3 regions of the Devosia yakushimensis genome follow, and region 2 is predicted to be linked to each of the others. Evidence: predicted binding sites of a transcription regulator. Region 2 holds the regulator's gene; each other region holds the start of a gene.
What was found. Region 2 encodes LexA, which represses DNA repair genes until DNA is damaged. Its sites were predicted from a motif close to TGTTCNNNNTGTGTTCNG; they were not measured.

Region 1: a site for LexA is predicted at 3,811-3,828, ahead of QQL79_RS18385 (helicase-related protein). Genes of this name have one in related genera too.
Region 3: a site for LexA is predicted at 5,264-5,281, ahead of ruvC (crossover junction endodeoxyribonuclease RuvC). Genes of this name have one in related genera too.

Annotation. Positions count from the first base shown of each region.
Region 1 covers NZ_BSNG01000002.1:237,151-244,750, forward strand. Annotated here, with positions in the region: gene QQL79_RS18365 (esterase-like activity of phytase family protein) at 1-255, shown strand, start outside; gene QQL79_RS18370 (queuosine precursor transporter) at 321-1,007, opposite strand; gene rpmB (50S ribosomal protein L28) at 1,141-1,425, opposite strand; gene QQL79_RS18380 (DUF3108 domain-containing protein) at 1,668-2,444, shown strand; gene QQL79_RS18385 (helicase-related protein) at 3,930-6,914, shown strand; gene QQL79_RS18390 (RNA-binding S4 domain-containing protein) at 6,918-7,328, shown strand; gene QQL79_RS18395 (GNAT family N-acetyltransferase) at 7,456-7,600, shown strand, end outside.
Region 2 covers NZ_BSNG01000001.1:1,361,979-1,369,578, forward strand. Annotated here, with positions in the region: gene QQL79_RS06765 (2-dehydro-3-deoxy-6-phosphogalactonate aldolase) at 1-312, opposite strand, end outside; gene QQL79_RS06770 (2-dehydro-3-deoxygalactonokinase) at 326-1,246, opposite strand; gene QQL79_RS06775 (IlvD/Edd family dehydratase) at 1,547-3,343, shown strand; gene QQL79_RS06780 (YybH family protein) at 3,394-3,744, opposite strand; gene lexA (transcriptional repressor LexA) at 3,774-4,487, opposite strand; gene QQL79_RS06790 (molybdopterin molybdotransferase MoeA) at 4,596-5,798, opposite strand; gene moaC (cyclic pyranopterin monophosphate synthase MoaC) at 5,795-6,277, opposite strand; gene trpC (indole-3-glycerol phosphate synthase TrpC) at 6,277-7,089, opposite strand; gene trpD (anthranilate phosphoribosyltransferase) at 7,086-7,600, opposite strand, start outside.
Region 3 covers NZ_BSNG01000003.1:120-7,719, forward strand. Annotated here, with positions in the region: partial or broken gene QQL79_RS18530 (hypothetical protein) at 1-321, opposite strand, end outside; gene tolR (protein TolR) at 331-783, opposite strand; gene tolQ (protein TolQ) at 785-1,486, opposite strand; gene ybgC (tol-pal system-associated acyl-CoA thioesterase) at 1,821-2,219, opposite strand; gene QQL79_RS18550 (metallophosphoesterase) at 2,216-3,034, opposite strand; gene ruvB (Holliday junction branch migration DNA helicase RuvB) at 3,066-4,103, opposite strand; gene ruvA (Holliday junction branch migration protein RuvA) at 4,100-4,717, opposite strand; gene ruvC (crossover junction endodeoxyribonuclease RuvC) at 4,714-5,220, opposite strand; gene QQL79_RS18570 (GGDEF domain-containing protein) at 5,387-6,142, shown strand; gene QQL79_RS18575 (GGDEF domain-containing protein) at 6,217-6,999, shown strand; gene QQL79_RS18580 (YebC/PmpR family DNA-binding transcriptional regulator) at 7,045-7,600, opposite strand, start outside.

The DNA.
Region 1 (7,600 bases), on a different contig from region 2:
GGCGTGTCGTTCCTGACCTTTTCCATGGCGCTGCGTCGTGTCCCGGCAGCGGAAGTGCGGGCGGGCAATGTGATGGCGGGCGAGGTGTTGCTGACGGCCGGCGGCGGGGAGGTCGACAATATGGAATCGATGGCGGTTTACACCGCTCCCGATGGCGAGACGCGGATCGTCATCGGGTCGGATAACAACTTTAATGACTGGCAGCGGAGCTTGCTGCTGGAGTTTGGGTTGCCTGAGGCGCCGATACGGCGGTGATGCCGGCTTGCAAGCCGCCTCGGCACCTCAGTGCTCACCGCCAGATCAGGTAGGTATTATTGTCGTCAGGCTCGCGCCCCAAGCGGTGGCAGGGGCATGATGCGGCCCATGAGCGCCCGATAGGGGGCGAGCAGCAGCAGGGCGGCGAGGAATTTGACCAGGAAATCGCCGGAGGCTAGCGAAATCCAGAGGGGGACTCCGGGGCCGATGCCGAGCCATGGCGCGGGGAAGGCGAGCGAGCCATCTTCAATGCCGAAGAGCAGATCGATGCCGGCCAAGGCAGGCGCAAAGGCGACTGAAAAAAAGATCGTGGTGTCGATCAGCGAGCCGAAGAGTGAGCCGGCGAGCGGGGGCAGATACCAGGCCCTGGCGGCGCGCAGGCGCGAGAAGATGGCGATGTCGAGCAATTGGCCGACGAGGAATGCCGCCGCCGAGGCCAGCGCGATGCGCTGAGTGGTCGCGGAACCGCCCTGGGGATTCCAGGGCAGGGGATGGTAGCTCAGATAGAAGGAGAGCCCCAGGCCGACCAGAAAGCCCACCAGCACGACAAGCCGGGCATTGCGCGGGCCGTCATAGCGGTTGGTGAGGTCGGTGACGAGGAAGGCAAAGGGGAAGGTGAAGGCGCCCCAGGTCAACAGGTCGGCCAGATTGACGGGGCCAAGCTGGACCTGGAGGGGGTAAAGCACCAGAACATTGGACGCGGCGACGACCACGACCATGGCGGCAATGGCCGCCAGGAAACGAGCAAGCATCAGAATGCACCTCTATATGGCTGCGGTTCGGCAATAGACCGAAGCAGCGGATTTGTTCTGGCCAGTATAGCGCAAAACAAAACCGCGTGGATAAGCCATCCACGCGGTCAATTCATGGGGTCGGCCGGTTCGCTTAGGCAGCGAGGGCGGCGCGAACTTCCTTCTTGATGCCCAGGGCAAGAGGGGACAGATCGGCATCGTCCTGCTTGAGCAGGAAGGCATCGAGGCCGCCGCGGTGCTCGACCGAACGCAGGGCAGAAGCGGTGATGCGGAGCTTGACGGGGCGGTTGAGCGCGTCCGAGATCAGCGTCACGTTCAGCAGGTTCGGGAGAAAGCGGCGGCGGGTGCGGTTGAGAGCGTGGCTGACATTGTTGCCTACCATTACGCCCTTGCCGGTCAGTTCACAGCGACGTGCCATTTGGGATATCCTAATTTGTGTAAAGGTCCTGCGTGGCGGCTAATCCCGCGACGGGCCTCGATTGTTGTGAAATCTGGGGGCTCTTTAGAGAAAACGGGGGGGTACGTCAAGACGACAGGGGCCGTAACCGCCGTGATTGCCTTGCATGGGCCACAAGGGCGCGGCAATTTCAAGGTAACAAGTGATTCGCTGCCGGCGTCCGGGCCTGCCTGCTCGCCCCCAAGTGTTGAGACGACGCGCCCTTGACCTATTTCCGTTCCGCCCTCGCTGCAATGGCCCTCATGGCCTCCACCCCGGTTCTGGCCCAGCAGGTCGATGCCGGCGCCAGTTATGTATTGACCCTGGGCGGCATCAACATCGCCATGATGGATGTCGAGCTCAGCGATAATGGATCGCGCTACGCGCTCGATCTTTCCGCCAATGTGGCGGGGATGGGAGCGATCGTCGCCAGCGGCACGGCCAGCGCCCATGCCTCGGGCAGCTCGAGCAATGGGCTGGTGTCGCAGGCGTTTAACCTCAAGACGCGGGCCAATGGCGAGTCGTTTGGCGTCGATGTGTCCTATGCGGGTGGGGCGGTCAGCGCATTCAAGGTCGAGCCGCCCATCGTGGATACCCATGACAGAGTGCCGCTGGAGCGCCGGCACCTGAGCGGGGTGGGCGATTTCCTCTCGGCTTTCGTGGTCAAGGGTGGCGCGCTCGACAAGGGGCTTTGCCAGCGCAAGCTCAATATCTTTACCGGCGTCGAGCGCTTCAATCTCGCCATGAGCTATGCCGGGGAGGATGAGGCTACCTCGCCACGCACGGGCTATCAGGGCCCGGTGGTGGTGTGCAGCCTCGACTATCAGCCGATCTCGGGGCATTTCACTGAATCGGAAATCACCAATTACCTGGCCGATACCAGCCGCATCCTGATGTGGTATGCGCCGTTGGGCGAGACGGGCTATTTCGTGCCCTATCGCGTGCTGGTGGGCACCAATATGGGTGATCTCTCCATGGTGATGACCAATATGCGCAAATAGAGCTTCGCCGCCGGGCCGTCCCGTTTCGATACGGTCAACGGCTTTTTTGCCAAAAATGCCGCCCGGGATCGGGCATTTTGCGGGGACCGTGCTGTTAAACCAGTGTGGTCCCTATGCTTTTTGCGGTTAGGGTTTTGTTTATCTCTGACGGCAAAGTGGCGATTTTTACCGCTTGGTGATGGAAATGAATGGCCCGGAGGCTGATTGCCGGGCGGGAGCCCCGGCCGGTTTGTCGATTGTGGGCGCGGGGCGGTCGGGTCCACCAGATATTGTGTGGAACAAAGCGGCATTGAGCGATTCTCCGTGATTCTTTCTGCGTTCGTTCCGGTTTTGGTTCGAAGGTTACAGCGGAGAGCGGTAGGGGCACCGAATTGTGCCGTTTCGGGACGTGCGCAAGCGCCGCCTGTGCCGCGGTTGTCGGATAGACGGACGGACCCCGAGACCAGATTCGCCTCGTGAGTAAATGAATATGAGGCGCAACTTGCCTCGGGGTGCCGGGCCTTGGTCGGAAGGCAGCATCGCGACCCCAACAGGTGACCTTGGCCCTCCTGCCCGCTGATCCGTCTGCGCATCCCGGAGCAAGGCGCGACCCCCGCTCCCCCGGCTGGCATCCGGACGCCGGTCGCTGCAGCGCCGCCCGTGTTCCGGATGATGGATGGATGATGCCACGGGATTTTGGAAGGGGGATAAGATGGGTAAGTCGGAGGGTTGTGCGTGTGGCCCACCCCACCCTCATTGCCTCGTGTTTACTTTGAACTAGTCCCACCCACGACGTCATTCCGACGAAGGCCGGAATCCGTGCCGTGAAACATCCGGCAACACCGTGGTTGTGGGAGCATGCGGACATGGATTCCGGCCTTCGCCGGAATGACACCGCATTCTTGAATGCGCCCCGAGTAAACACTCCCCCATCATGGTGAGGGGGAGGGCCAGGGAGGGTGACTGGCCGCAAGCTGGAGCCCGGCAGTCTGCCCTGGCCGCAGAACCCCCACCCTCGGTCCCTCCCCTCAAGGGGGAGGGAGGCGATGAACCGATGGCTCAGTGTTTAGGAGCAGATACCTCCTGTCCCGGCTTGGGACGGTCAATGGGAAAATTGTCAATGCGGGGAGCGGAAAGGCCGGGGCGAGCGGGGCGGAAAGGTCGAGGAGGAGGAAATTCTTGCCCTTGGGTCTCTTTACGCTTGCTTCATGAAGACGCGGAAATTGCCGATTTTTATCGTTTGGTAGGGGAGTTGAACGGGAAAATCGCGCCTGGCGCCGATAGGATCAGTCATTATGCCGCTCTGGTAGCCAGCGGCTGGATTGCCCACTAGGTCTAGTAGGGAACAAACCCGGATTCAGTGAGTCGCGCCGATTCGGTTCTGTTTCGTTCGCTTCATGTTCCGCGCATTAACCGGGATGACAATTGTGTGGCAAGGGCTGTCCTGTTGCGGGACAGCCAATAGCGGGCTCGCAACCGGATCAAACAGCCCCTACATTGGCGACGATGACTTTTGCACCCTACCAATCGGTCAAGGCGATTCTCGGCCCGACCAATACCGGCAAGACCTATTTCGCCATCGAGCGGATGCTGGCCCACCCAACCGGGATGATCGGGCTGCCGCTGCGTTTGCTGGCGCGCGAGGTCTATACGCGGGTGGTCGAACGAGTGGGCGAGCAGGCCGTGGCGCTGGTGACCGGGGAAGAGCGGATCGTGCCGGCGCGGCCGCGCTATTGGGTCTGCACGGTCGAGGCCATGCCGATGGATATCCATGTCGATTGCGTGGCGATCGACGAGATCCAGACGGCGATCGATTTCGATCGTGGGCACGTCTTCACCGACCGGCTTCTCAATGCCAGGGGGAGCCAGGAAACGCTGCTGCTGGGTGCGGCGACCATGGCGCCGGTGATCCGCAAACTGCTGCCCAATGCCGATATCGTGGACCGCCCGCGATTCTCCCAGCTCACCTATGCCGGGTCCAGGAAGATTTCGCGCCAGCCGGCGCGCAGCGCCATCGTCGCCTTCTCGGCGCGGCAGGTCTATGCCATTGCCGAACTGATCCGGCGCGAGCGGGGCGGGGCCGCCGTGGTGATGGGCGCGCTCAGCCCGCGCACGCGCAATGCGCAGGTCGAGCTCTATCAGAATGGCGATGTGGATTTTCTGGTCGCCACCGATGCCATCGGGATGGGGCTCAACCTGGACATCCACCATGTCGCCTTTGCTGACGACACCAAATTCGACGGGCACCAGAGCCGGCCCCTAACTGCGGCAGAATTGGGGCAGATTGCCGGCCGGGCAGGGCGCCATGCGCGCAATGGAACCTTCGGGGTGACGGGTGGCACGGAGGGATTCGACGAAGAAATGGTGGTGGCGCTCGAAACCCACGATTTCGAACCCGTCAAAGTGCTGCAATGGCGCAACAATAGACTAGATTATTCATCCATTCCCGCGCTGCTCGACAGCCTCGAAAAGCCACCGGAAAGCCGCAGTTTGACACGGGTTCCGGTGGCCACGGACCAGCGCGCGCTGGAGTTTGTGGCGCGCAATGAAGCGGGCAAATTGGCCCGTGGTCTGGATGGCGCGCGTCTCCTGTGGGAATGCTGCCAAATCCCTGATTATCAGGGCATTTCTCCGGCCAATCACGGGGAGATCGTGACCCGGATTTATTCGGATTTGAAGCGAATTGGAACGGTCAGCGAGGACTGGATTGCCGAGCAGGTTCGCTTTTGCGACAATGCCAGCGGGGACATCGATACACTCAGCAACCGGATCAAACAAATCCGCACGTGGACCTTTGTCGCCAACCGCAAAAACTGGCTTGCAGACCCTTCACATTGGCGCGAAAAGACCCGAGACATTGAAGACCGCCTGAGCGATGCCCTGCATGAAAGGCTCACTCAGCGGTTCGTCGACCGGCGCACGAGCGTCTTGCTCCGCCACCTGAAAGACAAACGTATGGCATCTCCCGAGATCAATGAGCGTGGCGAAGTTCGGCTGGAAGGCCATCTGATCGGCACACTCGAAGGCTTCCGCTTTACCCTCTCCCGCAATGACGGGGACGTCGATACCAAGGGGTTGCGGGCGGCGGCCGATCATGTGGTGGCGCCCGAAATTCACAATCGGGCCGATCGGCTGGCCGGGGCGCCCAACGAAGAATTCGTGCTGGCGACCGATGGCAGGCTGCGCTGGAAGGGCGATATCGTCGCCGAACTGATCGAAGGCGATGCGCTCTATCGCCCACGTATCCTGATGCTGGCCGACGAGACGCTGACGGGCGTCGACCTCGAGCGCGTGCAGGACCGGCTGGCGCTGTGGCTGCGCCATCATATCAATACCGTGCTCGAAAGCGTCATGGCGCTGGAAGCCCCGGCCGATCTGGACGGGGCGGCGCGCGGCATTGCCTTCCAGCTTTACGAGCATCTGGGGCTATTGCCGCGGGCGCAGGTGGCCGACGAGGTCAAGGCGCTGGATCAGGACGTGCGCGGCAAGATGCGCAAGCTGGGCATCAAGTTCGGCGCCTATCACATCTTCCTGCCGCTGGCGCTGAAACCGGCGCCGCGCGAATTGGCGCTGATTCTGTTTGCGCTCAAGAATGGCGGTATCCGCCAGCCGGGCGTGACGGATATCCCCCATATCGTGCTGTCGGGCCGCACCTCGTTCCTGGTCGATCCGGAAGTTGATAGCCGGCTTTACGAGATTGCCGGCTTCAAGGTGGCGGGCAAGCGCGCGGTGCGCGTCGATATCCTGGAACGGCTGGCCGATATCATCCGGCCGCTGATCGCGCTCGATCCGAGCCGGCACCAAGGCGAGGTGCCCGTCGGCGCGGCCGAGGGGAACGGGTTCCGCGTGACGGTGGAGATGACGTCGCTGTTGGGCTGTTCGGGCGAGGATTTCGCCTCGATCCTGACGTCGCTGGGCTATCGCGTGAAGCGCACGCCCAAGGTTGTGGTGCCTGTCGCGGCGGAAGCCAGCGCGGAAGCGCCGGCGCTCGACGAAGTGCTGGCGGAAAATCCGGCGGTGCCCGAGGTGGTGGCGGAAGCCCCGGTTGAGGCTGTGGTGGCCGAAGTCGAGCCTGCTCCCCTGGCGCTTGAGGGCGAAATTCCGGCAACGACGATCATCGAGGCTGAGCCTGCCGTGGTGGCCGATGCGGCGCCGGCGGAGCCCGAATTCGATGAAATCTGGTTCCCGGGCGGCAAGCGGCCCGATGCCAAGCGGGGTGAGCATCGCCGCCGTCCCGAAGGGGAAAACCGGCAGCGGCCACAGGCCAAACGCCGGCCCGAAGGTGAAGTGCAGGACTTGTCCAAGGCCCAGCACCTCAACCCCAAGGCCAAGTTCGAGCCGCGCGGGCGCAACGACAACCGCAAATTCGACAAGCCGCGTGACGAGCGGCCGAAATTCGACAAGCCCAGGACCGAGAAGCGCGAGGCCAAGTTCGATCCGGACAGCCCCTTCGCCAAGCTGGCCGCCCTGCGCAACAAGAGCGCGGAGTAGCGATTGACAGGAACTGGCGCGATCCCCGTTCGCAAGGAACGGCTCGACAAGTTCCTGTTTTTCTCGCGCGCCCTCAAATCGCGCACGCTGGCGCAAAAGGTCATCGAGACCGGCGCCATCCGCGTCAATTCCGAGCGGACCGATAAGAGCGACTACAAGGTGGGTGCCGGCGACGTGCTGACCATGGCTATCCATGGCCGCATCGTGGTGTGGAAAATCCTCGACGCGGGGACGCGGCGGGGGCCAGCCAGCGAGGCGACGACGCTTTACGAGGATCTCTCACCCCCCGCCTTGCCCAAGGCCGAACGCTCGCCCTATGAGGCGGCGATCGCGCCGCGCGACAGCGGGGCAGGGCGGCCGACCAAGCGGGAGCGGCGGGAGACCGACAAGCTGCGCGGCGGAGAGGACGAGTGACGCCACATGCATCTCCTCAAACCACCGTGTCATTCCCGCGAAAGCGGGAACCTCCGTTTGTTGTTCTTAGCTCTCCAAACAGAGGTCCCTGCTTTCGCGGGGATGACACGGTGAAAAGTCAGGTGTCATGAGCAATTCTGAAATCCCCACCCTTGCCACTGAGCGCTTGGTATTGCGGGCGCCGGTGATGACGGATTTTGCGGCCTATGCCGATTTCCTGGCCTCGGAGCGCTCGCGCTATATGGGTGGGCCATTCGATACCAAGGGGGCTT
Region 2 (7,600 bases):
GCCGGGATAGGAGAGCAGCTGGATGCGCACGCTCTCCTCGATCACCGCTTTGTTGGTGTCGGGCGAGACGATGAAGGTGCCCCCGGCATCGGCCACAGCCCAGACCTGCTTTTTGGTGAGCACGGTGCCCGCGCCGATGGCGGCCTGGTCGCCCAGGGCGTTGGAGGCCAGCGCAATGCTGGTCAGCGCGTCGGGGGAATTGAGCGGCACCTCGATCATGGTGATCCCGGCGGCGACCAGCGCCTCGCAGACGGCGACGGTTTCGGGTGGCGTGATGCCGCGCAGGATGGCGATGATGTGACGATGATTCATGGGGTAACTCCGATCAGGCGATGGCGCTGCGGGCGGCTTTGAGACCAGCCAGCACCACATCTGTTGCATCGACGGGGATGCCTGTTGCGCCGGTTTTGGCGAGCACATCGGCATAAAGCGCGCAAAGTGCGGCCGAGCCGATCAATGGCACAGGTTCGGCACCGATGAGATGACGATTGCTGCCGATCTCGGTACCGATCAACAGGCCGGACAGGAAGCCGGCGCACCAATCGGGCGCGCGGCCGGACAGGAGCGAGCCGGCGCGGACCTGGAACAACTGGCCGAGCAAGTCCTGGGGGCGCGCAAGGCCGGCTTCGGCGCCGGCAACAAAGCCTTCGGCGCGGGCGGGACCGTCGAGCGGGCCATTGAGGGAATGGCGCAGCACGGAATGAGTGCTGAGGATTTCGAACAATTCGCCGGTCATGGCGGTGGCGAAGTGGTCGATATGGGTGCCGCTGAGCTGGGCCCATTTAGAATGGGTGCCGGGCATGCAGACCACGCCCGTATAGCCGGGGCGGAGGGCGGCGAGGCCGAGTAACTGGGTTTCTTCGCCGCGCATGACATTGTCGGCGCCGTTTTTCTGGCAGACGCCGGGCAGAATCGAGACCGCGAAGCGGGTGTTCGGCATGGCGGGCTGGACGGCGCCGGCGAGCAGGTGGCGCAGATCGGTGGGGGCTTCGAGATAGGGCGCTTCGAGCCAGCCTTGGCGGGCGCCGGCCATGCCGCAGACCAGCACATCAATGGAGCCGGCGCGGGTACCGGTGACCCCGTCGAGCAATTCGCTCAGCGCGGCGGGATAGTCCTCGCGCGTGAGTTTACCCATGCCCTTGGGGGAATTGCGCGAAAATGTGACCGCGCCATCGGCGGCAATGCCCCAGGCGCGCAAGTTCGAGGTGCCCCAATCAACGGCGACCCAATCCACAATATCAGTCAAATCACTCCCCCTGAGCCGCATGCCTTATCCCGGCGGGGCGACCCTAATCGTAGAGCGCCGGTGGAGCCAGCCAGAATCTGTGGCTGCCGGCGCGACAGAAGAAGGGCCCAAGCCGCATGGTTTCGTCTCCTCATTTGGTAAGCGAGCAGACGCGTTTCGGAACATTGCACAGGGCTTTTTTCCGCGCCTCTAAAAAGTATGATTTTTTGGCAGAATTCCGTTCACTCTCGCTATGGGCATGCTAGAAAGCTGCAATCGTTGAGGCACGATCCGCCAGCGCGGACAGTGAGGTATGAGGAAATGACTGCCAGCAAGCCCCAGAAGCTGCGTTCGCGCGCTTGGTTCGATAATCCTGACAATCCAGATATGACGGCGCTTTATCTCGAGCGTTACATGAACTTTGGCGTGTCGCGCGAAGAGCTGCAATCGGACAAGCCGATCATCGGCATCGCGCAGACCGGGTCCGATCTTTCGCCGTGCAACCGCCACCACATCGTGCTGGCCGAGCGCGTGCGCGAAGGCATTCGCGAAGCGGGCGGCATTGCCATCGAATTCCCGGTGCATCCGATTCAGGAAACCGGCAAGCGTCCGACGGCCGGGCTGGACCGGAACCTGGCCTATCTGGGCCTGGTCGAAGTGCTGTACGGCTATCCGTTGGATGGCGTGGTGCTGACCATTGGGTGCGACAAGACCACGCCTGCCATGCTGATGGGCGCGGCGACGGTCAATATTCCGGCAATTGCGCTGTCGGTCGGGCCGATGCTGAATGGCTGGCACAAGGGCGAGCGGACGGGCTCGGGCACGATTGTGTGGAAGGCACGCCAGATGATGGCGGCCGGCGAGATCGATTATGCCCAGTTCATCGAACTGGTGGCGTCTTCGGCGCCCTCGACGGGCTATTGCAATACGATGGGCACGGCCACGACGATGAACTCGCTGGCCGAGTCGCTGGGCATGCAACTGCCGGGTTCGGCGGCGATCCCCGCGCCTTATCGCGATCGTCAGGAAATGGCCTATCGCACCGGCAAACGCATTGTGGACATGGTGCATGAGGATTTGAAGCCCTCGGACATCCTGACCAAGGACAATTTCATCAATACGATCGTGGTCAATTCCGCGATCGGCGGCTCGACCAATGCGCCGATCCATATCCAGGCCATTGCCAAGCATATTGGCGTGGAACTGGAATTGCAGGATTTCCAGACCTATGGGCACAAGGTGCCGCTGCTGGTGAATTTGCAGCCGGCCGGCGAATATCTGGGCGAGGATTATTACCATGCCGGCGGCGTGCCGGCGGTGGTCAACGAGCTGATGGGGCAGGGCCTGATCCGCGAGAATGCGCCGACGGTCAATGGCAAGACCATTGGCGAGAATTGCCGCAATACGCCGATCCAGGATGACAGGGTCATCCGGCATTTCGACAATCCGCTCAAGACCGAGGCCGGGTTCCTGGTGCTCCGCGGCAATCTCTTCGACAACGCCATCATGAAGACCAGCGTGATCTCCTCCGAGTTCCGCGATCGCTACCTCAACAATCCGGCTCACCCCGGCATGTTCGAGGGCAAGGCGGTGGTGTTCGATGGTCCGGAGGATTATCACCACCGGATCGACGATCCGTCGCTGGCGATCGACGAGAATACGCTGCTGTTCATGCGCGGCGCCGGGCCGATCGGCTATCCGGGCGCGGCGGAAGTGGTCAACATGCGGCCCCCTGATTACCTGATCAAAAAGGGCATTCACTCGCTGGCCTGTATTGGCGATGGCCGCCAGTCGGGCACGTCGGGCTCCCCCTCGATTCTCAATGCATCGCCGGAAGCGGCGGCGGGCGGCAATCTCGCCATCCTCAAGACCGGGGACCAGGTGCGGATCGACCTCAACAAGGGTACGGCCGATATCCTGATCTCCGACGCCGAGATCGCCACCCGGCGGCAGGAACTGGCTGAGGCTGGCGGATACAAATATCCCAAGCATCAGACGCCCTGGCAGGAAATCCAGCGTGGCATCGTTGGCCAGCTTGGCGACGGCGCCATTCTCAAGCCAGCCGAGAAATACCAACGGATTGCCCAGACTAATGGTGTTCCGCGCGACAACCACTAGGCACACCCAGCTCTTGAAGCAGAAAGGCCCGCCGATCGGCGGGCCTTTTTTTATTCGGGGAAGGCACTCAAATGCTCGTGCAGAATGCGCCAGATGCCATCCCGCTTGCCCAGGACGGTCGTCCCCCTGCCACTCCCACGGATGATCTGCCCCTCGAGAGTTGTTTGCCAATGAAAACTGTAGATGCAGCATGCTGCCTCATCGGCTTTGGCGATCCAACGCAGGTCTTGCAGCCAATATGTCTCATCAGCCAGGCGTTGCCAGGTGCGCTCGAAAGCGGCTCGCGCCGCTTCCATTCCACGATAGGAACCAGAGCTAAACCAAAAGGTCGCGTCATCGTCGATCAGCGGCGTTAGCAGCTCAAAGTCGTGCCGATTGATACGCTCGGCATAGGCTGCCATCACCGCCTCAGGCGTGGCGCGATCCACAATCAGTATTTTCGCAATAGTCCGACGAGCCGACCCTGGACCTTGACCCGATCAGGCGGAAAGATTCGGGTTTCGTAGGCGGGGTTGGCGGCTTCGAGCGCGACGGTGTTGCCCTTGCGCCGCAGGCGCTTGAGGGTGGCTTCCTCGTCATCGACCAAGGCGACGATGATTTCGCCGGTGCTGGCCGATTCCTGCTTTTTGATGAGGACGGTGTCGCCATCGAAAATGCCGGCGTCGATCATGGAATCGCCGCGTACTTCAAGCGCGTAATGTTCGCCCGCGCCCAGCATCTCGGGGGGGACCGAAATGGTGTGGGAATGGGTCTGGATGGCCTCGATGGGCGTACCGGCGGCGATGCGGCCCATGACGGGAATGGAGATCGGCCGGGCATAATCTTCGCCGGCGGATTTGCGGGCCGGCGGATTGGACACTTTGCCCAGCGTGCCCTCGATGACCGATGGCTCGAAGCGCGCCTTGCGGCCGCCCAGCGAGGGGTTCATCGAATCGGGGAGTTTGACCACTTCGAGCGCTCGGGCCCGATTAGGCAGGCGGCGAATGAAACCGCGCTCTTCAAGCGCGGTGATCAGGCGGTGAATGCCGGATTTGGAAGCCAGATCGAGGGCGTCCTTCATTTCATCGAATGAGGGGGGGATGCCGCTTTCCTTCATCCGTTCGTGGATGAACATCAGCAGCTCGTGTTGTTTGCGCGTCAGCATTGGCGGCCTTCCACAGGGATTCGGAACATAGGCAGAACGACTATACGTGTTCCAGTTATGTTCCGCAATATCCCCAGCGGCCCCATCGTGATTTTCTTGGCTAGACAGTCAAAAGGCGTCGATCTGGATGGATTCGACTGTCGATCCGGCGGGGGCGCCGGGGTCGAATTCTGGCTGGATGATCAGCATATCGGCGTTGGACAGGGATGAGGTGTGGCCGCTGTCAGTCTGGGAGATTGGCATCAGCTCGGGGCCGGTGGGCGTATGCACCAGCTGGGCGCGCATGAAGTGGCGGCGCGCGGAATTGGGCGGGGTGGGGCCGGCCAAAGGCAGGCGCCAATTGGGTTGTTCGGCATAGCCGAGCCATTTGCGCAGAGCCGGCTTGATGAAGACGGTGGCGGTGACCATGGCCGAGACGGGATTGCCGGGCAGGCCGAAAATCAGCGTCTTGCCGCGGGTGCCAAACATCAGCGGTTTGCCGGGGCGCATATTGATGCGCCAGAAATCCAGCGTCACGCCGAGTTCGAGCAGCACGTCCTGGACGATATCGTGGTCGCCCACGCTGGCGCCCCCGGTGGTGATCAGAATGTCCGGCTCGGCGGCGAAGATTGATTCGAGCTTGGCCCGCAGGGCAGCGCGGTCGTCGCGGGCAATGCCGTGGTCGGTGACCTCAGCGGCATAGGGGGCGAGCATGGGGGCGAGGCCAAAGCTGTTGGACGCGACGATCTGGTCGGGTGCGAGGGGCGAGCCGGGCAGCACCAGTTCGTCGCCAGTGGCGAGGAGGGCGATGCGGGGGCGCGTGGCAACCGTAAGCGCGGGGGCGTTGGCGGCGGCGGCTACGGCCAGCTGCATCGGGCCCATGCGGGCGCCGGCTTCGATCAGGGCATCACCGGTGGCGAAGTCATTGCCGATGGCGCGGATGCTGCGGCCGGGCTTGGGCTGTTCGGCGAAGGTCACCAGATTGCCGTTTGGCGTGGCTTCTTCCTGCATGATAACGGCGTCGGCGCCGGGAGGAACCGGGGCGCCGGTGAAGATGCGGACGCATTGGCCTGCGGCCAGGCTGCCGGGGAAACCGGCGCCGGCTTGCGATATGCCGATCAGTGTGAGGCGGTGGCCGGGAGTGATGTCGGCGGCGCGGACGGCATAGCCATCCATGGCGCTGGCATTGAAGGGGGGCTGGTCGTGGGTCGCGAACAGGGTTTGCGCCAGGACGCGGCCATTGGCGTCAGCCAGGACGACGATTTCGGGGCGTACGGCGGGCACGCGCGCGAGAATGGCGGCGATGGCGGCTTCGACGGGTAAGAGGCTCATGGTGTGCGTACGAAGTCGCCGGATTTGCCGCCGGACTTTTCGAGGAGGCAGATGTCGGTGAGGACTATGGCGCGGTCGATGGCTTTGGCCATGTCATAAAGCGTCAGCGCGGCGGTGGAGGTGGCAACGAGGGCTTCCATTTCAACGCCGGTCTGGCCGGTGGTTTCGGCTGCGGCTTCAATGCGGATGGCGGTGCCGCTCTCGGCCGAGATGTCGACGCTGACCTTGGTGAGCGGGATCGGATGGCAGAGCGGGATCAGCTCGGAGGTCTTTTTGGCGGCCATGATGCCGGCAATGCGGGCCACGGCCAGGGCGTCGCCTTTTTTGAGGGTCCCGCCCATAATGGCAGTGATGGTGGCCGGCTGGGCGATGACGCGGGCCTGGGCGACGGCGCGGCGCTTGGTGGAGGCTTTGTCGCCGATGTCGACGATATGGGCTTCGCCGCGCTCGTTGAGATGGGTGAGCCTGGCCTCGGCCATTAGCGGACGGCCTCGGGCGCGCCCATCAGCAGGGTGCGGGTGGCGGCGGCGACGTCGTCCTGGCGCATCAGGCTTTCGCCGACGAGGAAGGTGCCGATGCCGGCCTCCTGTTCGAGCTTGACCACGTGGTCGTGGGTCATAATGCCGCTTTCGCTAACCAGGAGGACATTTTTCGGTACGCCGATGGCGAGGTTGATCGAGGTGTCCAGCGTGGTTTCGAAAGTGCGCAGATTGCGGTTGTTGATGCCGATGAACTCGGCGCCCAGCGCGAGGGCACGGTCGAGTTCGAGCTGGTCATGGACTTCGACCAGGGCATCCATACCCCATTCGGCGGCGGCGTCGAGCAGATAGCGGGCCACGTCATCGCCAATGGCGGCGAGGATGACCAGGATGCAATCGGCGCCCCAGGCGCGGGCTTCGGCGACCTGATAGGTTTCGAACAGGAAATCCTTGCGCAAAACCGGGAGGCGGGTGGCGGCGCGGGCCTCGATCAGATAGCTGGGCGAGCCCTGGAAGGAGGGGCGGTCGGTCAGCACGGACAGGCACGCGGCGCCGGCGCTTTCATAGGCGCGGGCGATTTCGGCGGGGTTGAAATCGGGGCGGATCAGACCCTTGGAGGGGCTGGCCTTTTTCACCTCGGCAATCAGGGCATATTGGCGCTGGGCGCGCTTGGCCTTGATGGCGCTGATGAAGCCGCGGGGCGCGGGCTGGTCATGGGCTTGCGCCACGACCTCGGCCCAGGGGCGCATGGCTTTGGCCGCGGCGATTTCTTCGCGCTTATAGGCCTCGATCTGCTGCAGGATATCGCTCATTGGTCCTGTCCGTTGGAAACCGCCACAAGGCGGGCCAGAGTTTGTTTTGCTTTGCCGCTGTCGATTGCCTCGGCGGCCATGGCTGCGCCTTGGCTGAGGTCGGCGGCTTTGTCGGCTACGATGAGGGTCGCAGCTGAATTGAGTAATACGATGTCACGATAGGCGCCTGGGGCGCCATCGAACAGGGCGTGCATTGCGGCGGCATTATAGGCGGGATCGCCGCCGAGCAAATCCTTGGCGTCGTGGCGCTTCAGGCCTGCCTGTTCGGGGGCAACTTCGAAGCTGCGCAGGTCGCCATTGGCGATCTGGGCGACGAAGCTGGGGCCGGTGACTGTGATTTCATCGAGGCCATCGCTGCCATGGACGACCCAGGCCTTGATGGCGCGGTTGGCCAGCAGGGCCGCGGCGACCGGCTCGACCCATTCCTCGGCATAGACGCCCAGCATGTAGCGGCGCACGCCAGCCGGGTTGGATTGGGGGCCGAGCAGGTTGAACATGGTGCGCACGCCCA
Region 3 (7,600 bases), on a different contig from region 2:
GGGCGCCGGAGCGCTATTGGTTACCGGCATGGGTGTCGGCCTATCGGCCTCGGACGGAGTTTCCTGGTCCTGTTCGGTATTGCCGGTGGGCTGGGCCAGTTCGGCCGGCTGATCGGACTCGGCAATGGCGGGAGTTTGCGTATCGACCACTTCGCTATCGAGCGAACCCATGCGGATATTGCTGAAATCGCTGACCGGCACCAGATCGACCGCAATCGCGTTCTCAACCGTCGTCAACGGCTCCGCCAGCCCCAGATTGATGAGGCCGATGGTCAGAACCGCGATATGGGCGACAATCGAGACGGTGAGGCCGATGCGCATGGGGCGGGCCTATTGGTCCTGCTGCTGGGTGATAAGGCCGATCTTGGTGAACCCGGCTGCCGATAGCAGCCCCATGACCCGCATTACCGAGCCATAATTGGCTGTGGTATCGCCACGCAGGAAGATGCGGTCTTCCGTGCCGTTCACAGCCAATGCGGTCACCGTATTGATGAGCTCAGCCTCCGCCACCACGTCGTCGCCGACATAGATGGTGCCTTCCGGCGTCACCGCAACGGTGATCGGCTGGGTCTGGCTCGAAAGCTCGGCGGCAGCGGTCCTGGGCAGATCGATCGGCACGCCCGACGTCATCATGGGCGCCGCCACCATGAAGATGATGAGCAGCACCAGCATCACGTCCACCATCGGCGTAATATTGATTTCACTCATCACCCCGCGGCTGCGACGGCGACGGCGGCGGCTACCGCCTCCGCCTCCACCGCCAGATGCGACACCCATACCCATGCTAGCGGCTCCGTGCTTCGAGCTGACGGCTGAGAATGGTCGAGAACTCGTCGGCAAAGCCTTCCAGCCGGCCAATCATCTTGCCGGCATCGGCCGAGAGCTTGTTATAGGCGATAACCGCCGGGATAGCCGCGACGAGGCCAATGGCGGTCGCAAACAGCGCCTCGGCAATCGGCCCGGCCACCACGGCCAGATTGGTATTGGACGAGGCGGCAATGGCGGTAAAGGCGTTCATAATGCCCCAGACCGTGCCGAACAGGCCGATAAAGGGACCGGCCGAACCGACCGTGGCCAGAAAGCCCAGGCGCTTTTCCAGCGTCTCGCTCTCGCGGGCAATGGCCACGTCGAGCACCTTGTCGAGCCGCTGCTGCATGCCCACGAAGCTCGCCGCATTCTGCTCGTGGCTGCGCTTCCACTCCTTCATGGCTGCAACGAAAACCGCGCCCATGCCCCCGCTCGTCTTCTCAGATTGCTGCTGATAGAGCTCTTCCAGCGACTGGCCGGACCAGAAGACGCGCTCGAAGCGGTTCATCTCGGACTGCGTGCGACGATAGGTGATGGTCTTGTCGATGATGATCGCCCAGCACCAGATCGAGGCGCCCAGCAAACCAAGCATAACGGCCTTGACGATCCAGTCAGCGGCCCAGAACAGTCCCCAGATGGACAAGTCAGCGTGCGGGGCAACCGCCCCCACAGCATCCATGGCTTCCATGAAGTGATCCTTTTCGGCCCGGTCCACATGCCCGACCCACAGCGCAAGCCGATGGCGTCGAAATCTGTCAAAATTAAGAGAAATGCCCCATTTGCCGGGCTTTGCGGCTCGACAAACGGGATCAGCGTCCCTTTGCCGCAATTATGGTCAAGGAGTAGTTAACAAAGAGAGTCTTGGCGGCGGCTCACCAATGCCTCGCCCCTGAGTATTCTCCAGGCCATAGGTTCCCCCGGTGTCATTCCCGCGAAAGCGGGAACCCCTGTTTTTAGGGCTCTCCAAGCAAACGGAGGTTCCCGCTTTCGCGGGAATGACACGGTGGATGGTCCTAGGCCTTGGCGGCGAAGCGCGCGAGGATTTCCCGCGGCATCCGGGCCGGTCCGCCGGCGGTTTTGATGGCAACGACCACAACATTGGCCCGCGTCAGCACCGTCTGATCACGTAAAATTGCCTGACGCAGCGTCAATCGGGCGCCCGAAATGGTCGCAACTTCGGTCGTTACCGTCAGCAGGTCATCGATATGGGCGGCGCCATCGAACTGGAGCTCCATCGAGCGCACGGCAAAGGCAATGCCCTGCGCAGCCAGCTCGGAATGATGGATGCCCTCGTCGCGCAGAAATTCGGTCCGGCCGCGCTCGAAGAACTTGAGATAGGCGGCGTGATAGACATTACCCGAAAAATCGGTGTCTTCGTAATAGATGCGGACCGGAAAACTATGCTGCGTCATGTCGCGCCTTCCTTGCCGAGGTCGACGACTACAATCTCCGATTTCGTTCCCAGCCGCACCGGCCACCCGGAAAAGCCCAATCCCGAGGAAACGATGAGATGGCGGTCCTCCTCGACGATATGGCCGTAGGCGTAGCGGCTGCCATAGCGCGAGGGAACCACCGGGGTTTTGCCGAACAGGCGCACTTGCCCGCCATGAGTGTGTCCCGAAAGGGTGAGTGCAACATGGCCGGGAACTTCGGGAAAAATATCGGGCTCATGGGCCATCAGCACCACGGGCTCGTCCGTGCTGACCTGCGCCAGCGCGCCCTTGAGATCATCGACGCCATCCAGCCGGTCATAGCGCCTGGAGTGCTTGGGCGAGAAGGCAAACTGGTCGCCCAGGCCCGCTAGCCAGAAATAGCGCCCGCCATGAGCGATGCGGACTGCCCGATTGATATGGACCGGAATGCCCACTGCCGCGAGTGCCGTTTCCGCCCTGGTGGGGCCGCGGGCAATATCGGCGCGGCTATAGCCGTCATAGTCGTGATTGCCCAAAATGGCATGAACGCCGAGCGGCGCGGATAGCGCGCCCAGCGCGGCGGCCCAACGCGACGGGTCCAGCTCGAGCGAAAGGCGGGGGCCGGAGGCATAGTCGCCGAGCAGGAGGATTATGTCGGGCATGAGGTCATTCGCGCGCCGGCAGAATTCAGCGACGTGCCCCGGATTCGTCCAGGGCGTGCAGGCGTGGAGATCCGCCAGCGCCACGATGCGCAGAGACATGTCCTGCGGCCAGGCCGGCGGCTTGGGCGCATAATGGGTGACATGCAGGGTCACGAGGCACCGTGAGCGAACCGGAGAGCCAGGCTCACTCCTCCGGCTCCTCGAAAAGACTCGCCTGCAGGCCGACAAAGCCCTGCGGCACTACCTTGCCCAGATGCTGGAAGGCGAGCCCGGTGAGCATGCGGCCGCGCGGCGTGCGCTGGATGAAGCCCTGCTGGATCAGATAGGGCTCCACGATCTCCTCGATGGCGTCACGCGGCTCGCTTAGCGCCGCCGAGATGGTTTCAACGCCCACCGGCCCGCCATTGTAGAAATCGGCAATGGTCGTGAGATAGCGCCGGTCGAGCTGATCAAGGCCGCGCGCATCGACATCAAGCCGCAATAGCGCCTTGTCGGCCAGCTTGCGGTCGATCTGGGCAGCGCCGTCGACCAGCGCGAAATCGGTGACCCGGCGCAGCAGGCGCCCGGCAATACGCGGCGTCCCCCGCGAGCGGCGGGCGATCTCGAGGGCGCCATCGGCCGCCATCGGCATGCCCAAGAGCCGCGCGCCGCGCGTCACGATCTGCACCAGTTCTTCCGGCGTATAGAAATTGAGCCGCACGGGAATGCCGAAACGATCGCGCAGCGGTGTGGTCAAAAGCCCTGCGCGGGTGGTCGCGCCAACCAGGGTGAATTTGGCGAGATCGATCCGCACCGAGCGGGCGGCCGGCCCCTCCCCGATGATCAGATCGAGCTGAAAGTCTTCCATCGCCGGATAGAGGATTTCTTCGATGGCCGGATTGAGGCGGTGGATTTCGTCGATGAACAGCACATCGCGCTCTTCCAGATTTGTCAGCAGCGCCGCCAGATCCCCTGCCTTGGCGATCACCGGACCCGAAGTGGCGCGAAAGCCGACCCCCAGCTCGCGCGAAATGATCTGCGCCAGCGTGGTCTTGCCCAGGCCCGGAGGGCCGACGAACAACACGTGATCGAGCGCCGCGCCGCGTTGCTTGGCCGCCTGAATAAACACTTCGAGATTGGCCCGCGCCGCCGCCTGCCCGACAAATTCGGAAAAGCCGGAAGGGCGCAGGGAGACATCAAGCGGATCGTCACGCCCGGCGGCGGGGGAAGTCAGGTCGGTCAACTACTCAGCTCCCGCAGCCCCAGCCGGATCAGTCTTTCGGTTGATATCGTGTCCCCCTCTTGCGCCACGATGCGGGCGAGGGCGGCCGAGGCCTGGGCGCTCGAATAGCCCAGATTGGTCAGGGCGGACACCGCGTCGGACACATTGCCCGCGGCCCGTCCCTCGCCCAATGCGGCCTGCAGACCCAGCGTTCCGGCGTCGATCCCCGGTCCGGCCGGCACCTTGCCCTTGAGTTCGGTGACGATACGCACGGCAAGTTTTGGCCCCACGCCATTGGCGCGGCCGACCATGGCCTTGTCCTGCAGCGCAATGGCGCTCGAAATCTCGGCGGGCGACAGGGCCGACAATATCCCCAGCGCCACACGCGCGCCCACGCCCTGAACCGTCATCAGCAGGTGAAACCAGGCCTTCTCGGTTTCCGTGGCAAAGCCGTAGAGCCGGATCATGTCCTCGCGCACGAAAGTCTCGATGAACACCACGCAGGCTTCGCCCACGCGGGGCAATGCCTGCAATGTACGGCTGGAGCAGAAGATTTCGTAGCACACCCCGCCCACATCGATCAGCGCGAAGTCGTCGCCGAAACTGTCGACCAGCCCCTTGAGCTTCCCGATCATGCCAGCGCCCTCAACCGCTGCGCGGCCACCCGGTGATGGGCATGGCAGATCGCGATCGCCAGCGCATCGGCCGCGTCAGCGCCCTTGAACTGCGCCGCCGGCATCAAGGTTCGCACCATCAGCTCCACCTGCCCCTTTTCCGCATGGCCCGTGCCCACCACCGATTTCTTGACCAGATTGGCCGCATATTCGGCAACCGGCACGCCACGGGCCGCCGGCGTCAACAGAGCCACGCCCCGCGCCTGCCCAAGGATCAGCGCCGAGCGCGCGCCCTGATTGACGAAAGTCTCTTCCACCGCCGCCTCATGCGGGTTGAACCGGTCGAGCACATCGCCAAGCCCGGCAAAGAGTACGGCAAGCCGGTCGGCCAGCGCACCATCGGTTGGCGGCGTCAGCGTCCCTGCCGCCACAAAGCTCAGCCGATTGCCCTGCGTTTCGATCACGCCCCAGCCACAGCGGCGCAGGCCCGGATCGATGCCGATGATTCGTACGCTCGCATTCATAGGCACATCCTTAGTGTGGCTACGGCAACTTACCAAGCCGAATGTGAACAAAAAGGCAACAGAACCCGGTGGAAAACTGCGAAACGATAAAATTGTCCCCAAGCCGACAAGACCATGTTCAGCAGCCCCTCCTACCTTCACATCCGGGAATGCAAGGACGAACCAGATGACCGGATTACGAAGGGGCCTCCCCAAGCGGGCTTGGGCTCACGTCTATCGTGTAACCGGAGGGATCATCGCCGTTTCAATCGTCATTTCCGTCATCCTGACCAATGTCATCATGGAAGTGTCCTCCAATGGCGTGAATGTGCAGGGGCTGGCGGTCTCGGTAATCATGCCGATCGTTCTGGGCGGGCCGATGACATTCTTCCTCGTGCTCAAGCATGAGCAATTGCGCTTCGCCAACGAGCAGCTCGCCCATATGGCGACCACCGACTGGCTGACCGGGTGCCTGAACCGCGGCGCCTTCACCGGCAAGGTCGCCACCTATCTGGAACGGCGCAATCAGCAGCCCGGCGACGGCGGCGCGCTGCTGATCGTGGATGCGGACGACTTCAAGCGCGTCAACGACACCTTCGGCCATCACAATGGCGACGAAGCCCTGCGCCTGATGGCCCAGGCCATTCGCGGCGCGGTGGGCCGGCATGACCTGGTGGGGCGGCTCGGGGGCGAGGAATTCGGCATTTTCCTTGCGGAAGCGAGCCTGGAAACGGCCGATCTGGCTGCCGAACGGGTTCGCATGGCCGTCGGCGCGATTGTCTTTGCTCCGGGCGACACGCCCTGCCCGCTTTCGGTCAGCATCGGGGGCGCGGCCTATGTGAGCCGAGCCCGTTTTGCCGACCTCTACCGCCTCGCCGACCAGCGGCTCTACGACGCCAAGAATACCGGGCGGGACCGCGTCGCCATGATGCAAGCCGCCTGATCCTGGAGACCAGTATGTAACCGGACTGCCCCAAAAATTTTCAGCGCTTGATTTCTCCCATTTGCGAGTTCCTCATGTTGCCTTCCAAGACTTTGATCGCCTTGCAAAGCTGGTCCGGCGTTGCCCGCTCGACCTTGTTCGGTACCCTCGCCTGCATCGTGGTCTCAGTCACTTTCAACGCGCTGTTTTTCGACGATCTGGGAACGCAGGCGCTGCATCGCTCGATTGCCAGCGCCACGATATTGCCGATCATCCTAGGATTGCCGCTTTTCGGCTATGTCAGCCTGCGTTTGCGGGGCCTGGCCATAACCAACCGGCGCCTTGGGCTGGTCGCCCGGACCGACAGCCTGACCGACTGTCTCAATCGTGGCGCCTTCACCGCCAAGGTCGCAACCCAATTGGCCAAGGAACAGAAGAGGCCGAGCGGCGCCCTGCTGATGATCGACGCCGACAATTTCAAGGCCATCAACGATCTCTTCGGCCATGATGCGGGCGACGAGGCCCTGACCATCATCGCCCGCTCGATCCGCGCCGTCTTGCGCGGCGGCGACATTGTCGGGCGCATGGGCGGCGAGGAATTCGGCGTTTACCTACCGGGCGCCGACATGCGCAGCGCCGAGGTCATTGCCGAGCGTATCCGCCGTTCGGTCAACCTGGCCGTCTTCCTGCCCCATGGGCGGTCCCGGCCGCTTTCGGTCAGTGTAGGCGGGGCGGTGTTCGACCAGCCCACCAGCTTTTCCGAGCTATTCCATATCGCCGATCAGCGGCTTTACGGCGCCAAGCAAACCGGACGCAATCGCGTGACAATTGCCCATATCACCGACCATCCGGTGGTGGATCTCAAAAAGAGCGCATGAAAAAGGCGGCGCCGCGGCACCGCCCTTTCGCAAAACCGGAAGGCCTCAGCTGGCGAGCTTGGCCATGTCCTCTTCGCTCATTTCGAAGTTCGAATAGACATTCTGCACGTCGTCATCTTCTTCGAGCGTATTGATCAGCTTCATCAGGGTGCTGCCCTTTTCCGCATCGATCGGCGTCTTGTTTTGCGGCTCCCAGATCGCCTTGACCGATTCAGCCTCGCCCAGCACCTTTTCCAGCGCCGCTGCAACTTCCACCATCGCCTCGAAGGACGTGTAGATATAATGGCCTTCCTCGTCGCTCTCGACGTCGTCGGCGCCTGCCTCGATGGCCGCTTCCATCACCTTGTCTTCAGTGCCGGCAGCGATCGGATAGGTGATCTCGCCAATACGGTCGAACATGAAGCCGACCGAATTGGTTTCCCCCATCGCGCCACCATTCTTGGAGAAATACGAGCGGACATTGGAGGCAGTGCGATTGCGATTGTCGGTCAGCGCCTCGACGATGATGGCGACACCGCCCGGGCCATAGCCCTCATAGCGGATTTCATCATAGTTCTCGCCATCGCTGCCGATGGCCTTCTTGATGGCGCGGTCGATATTG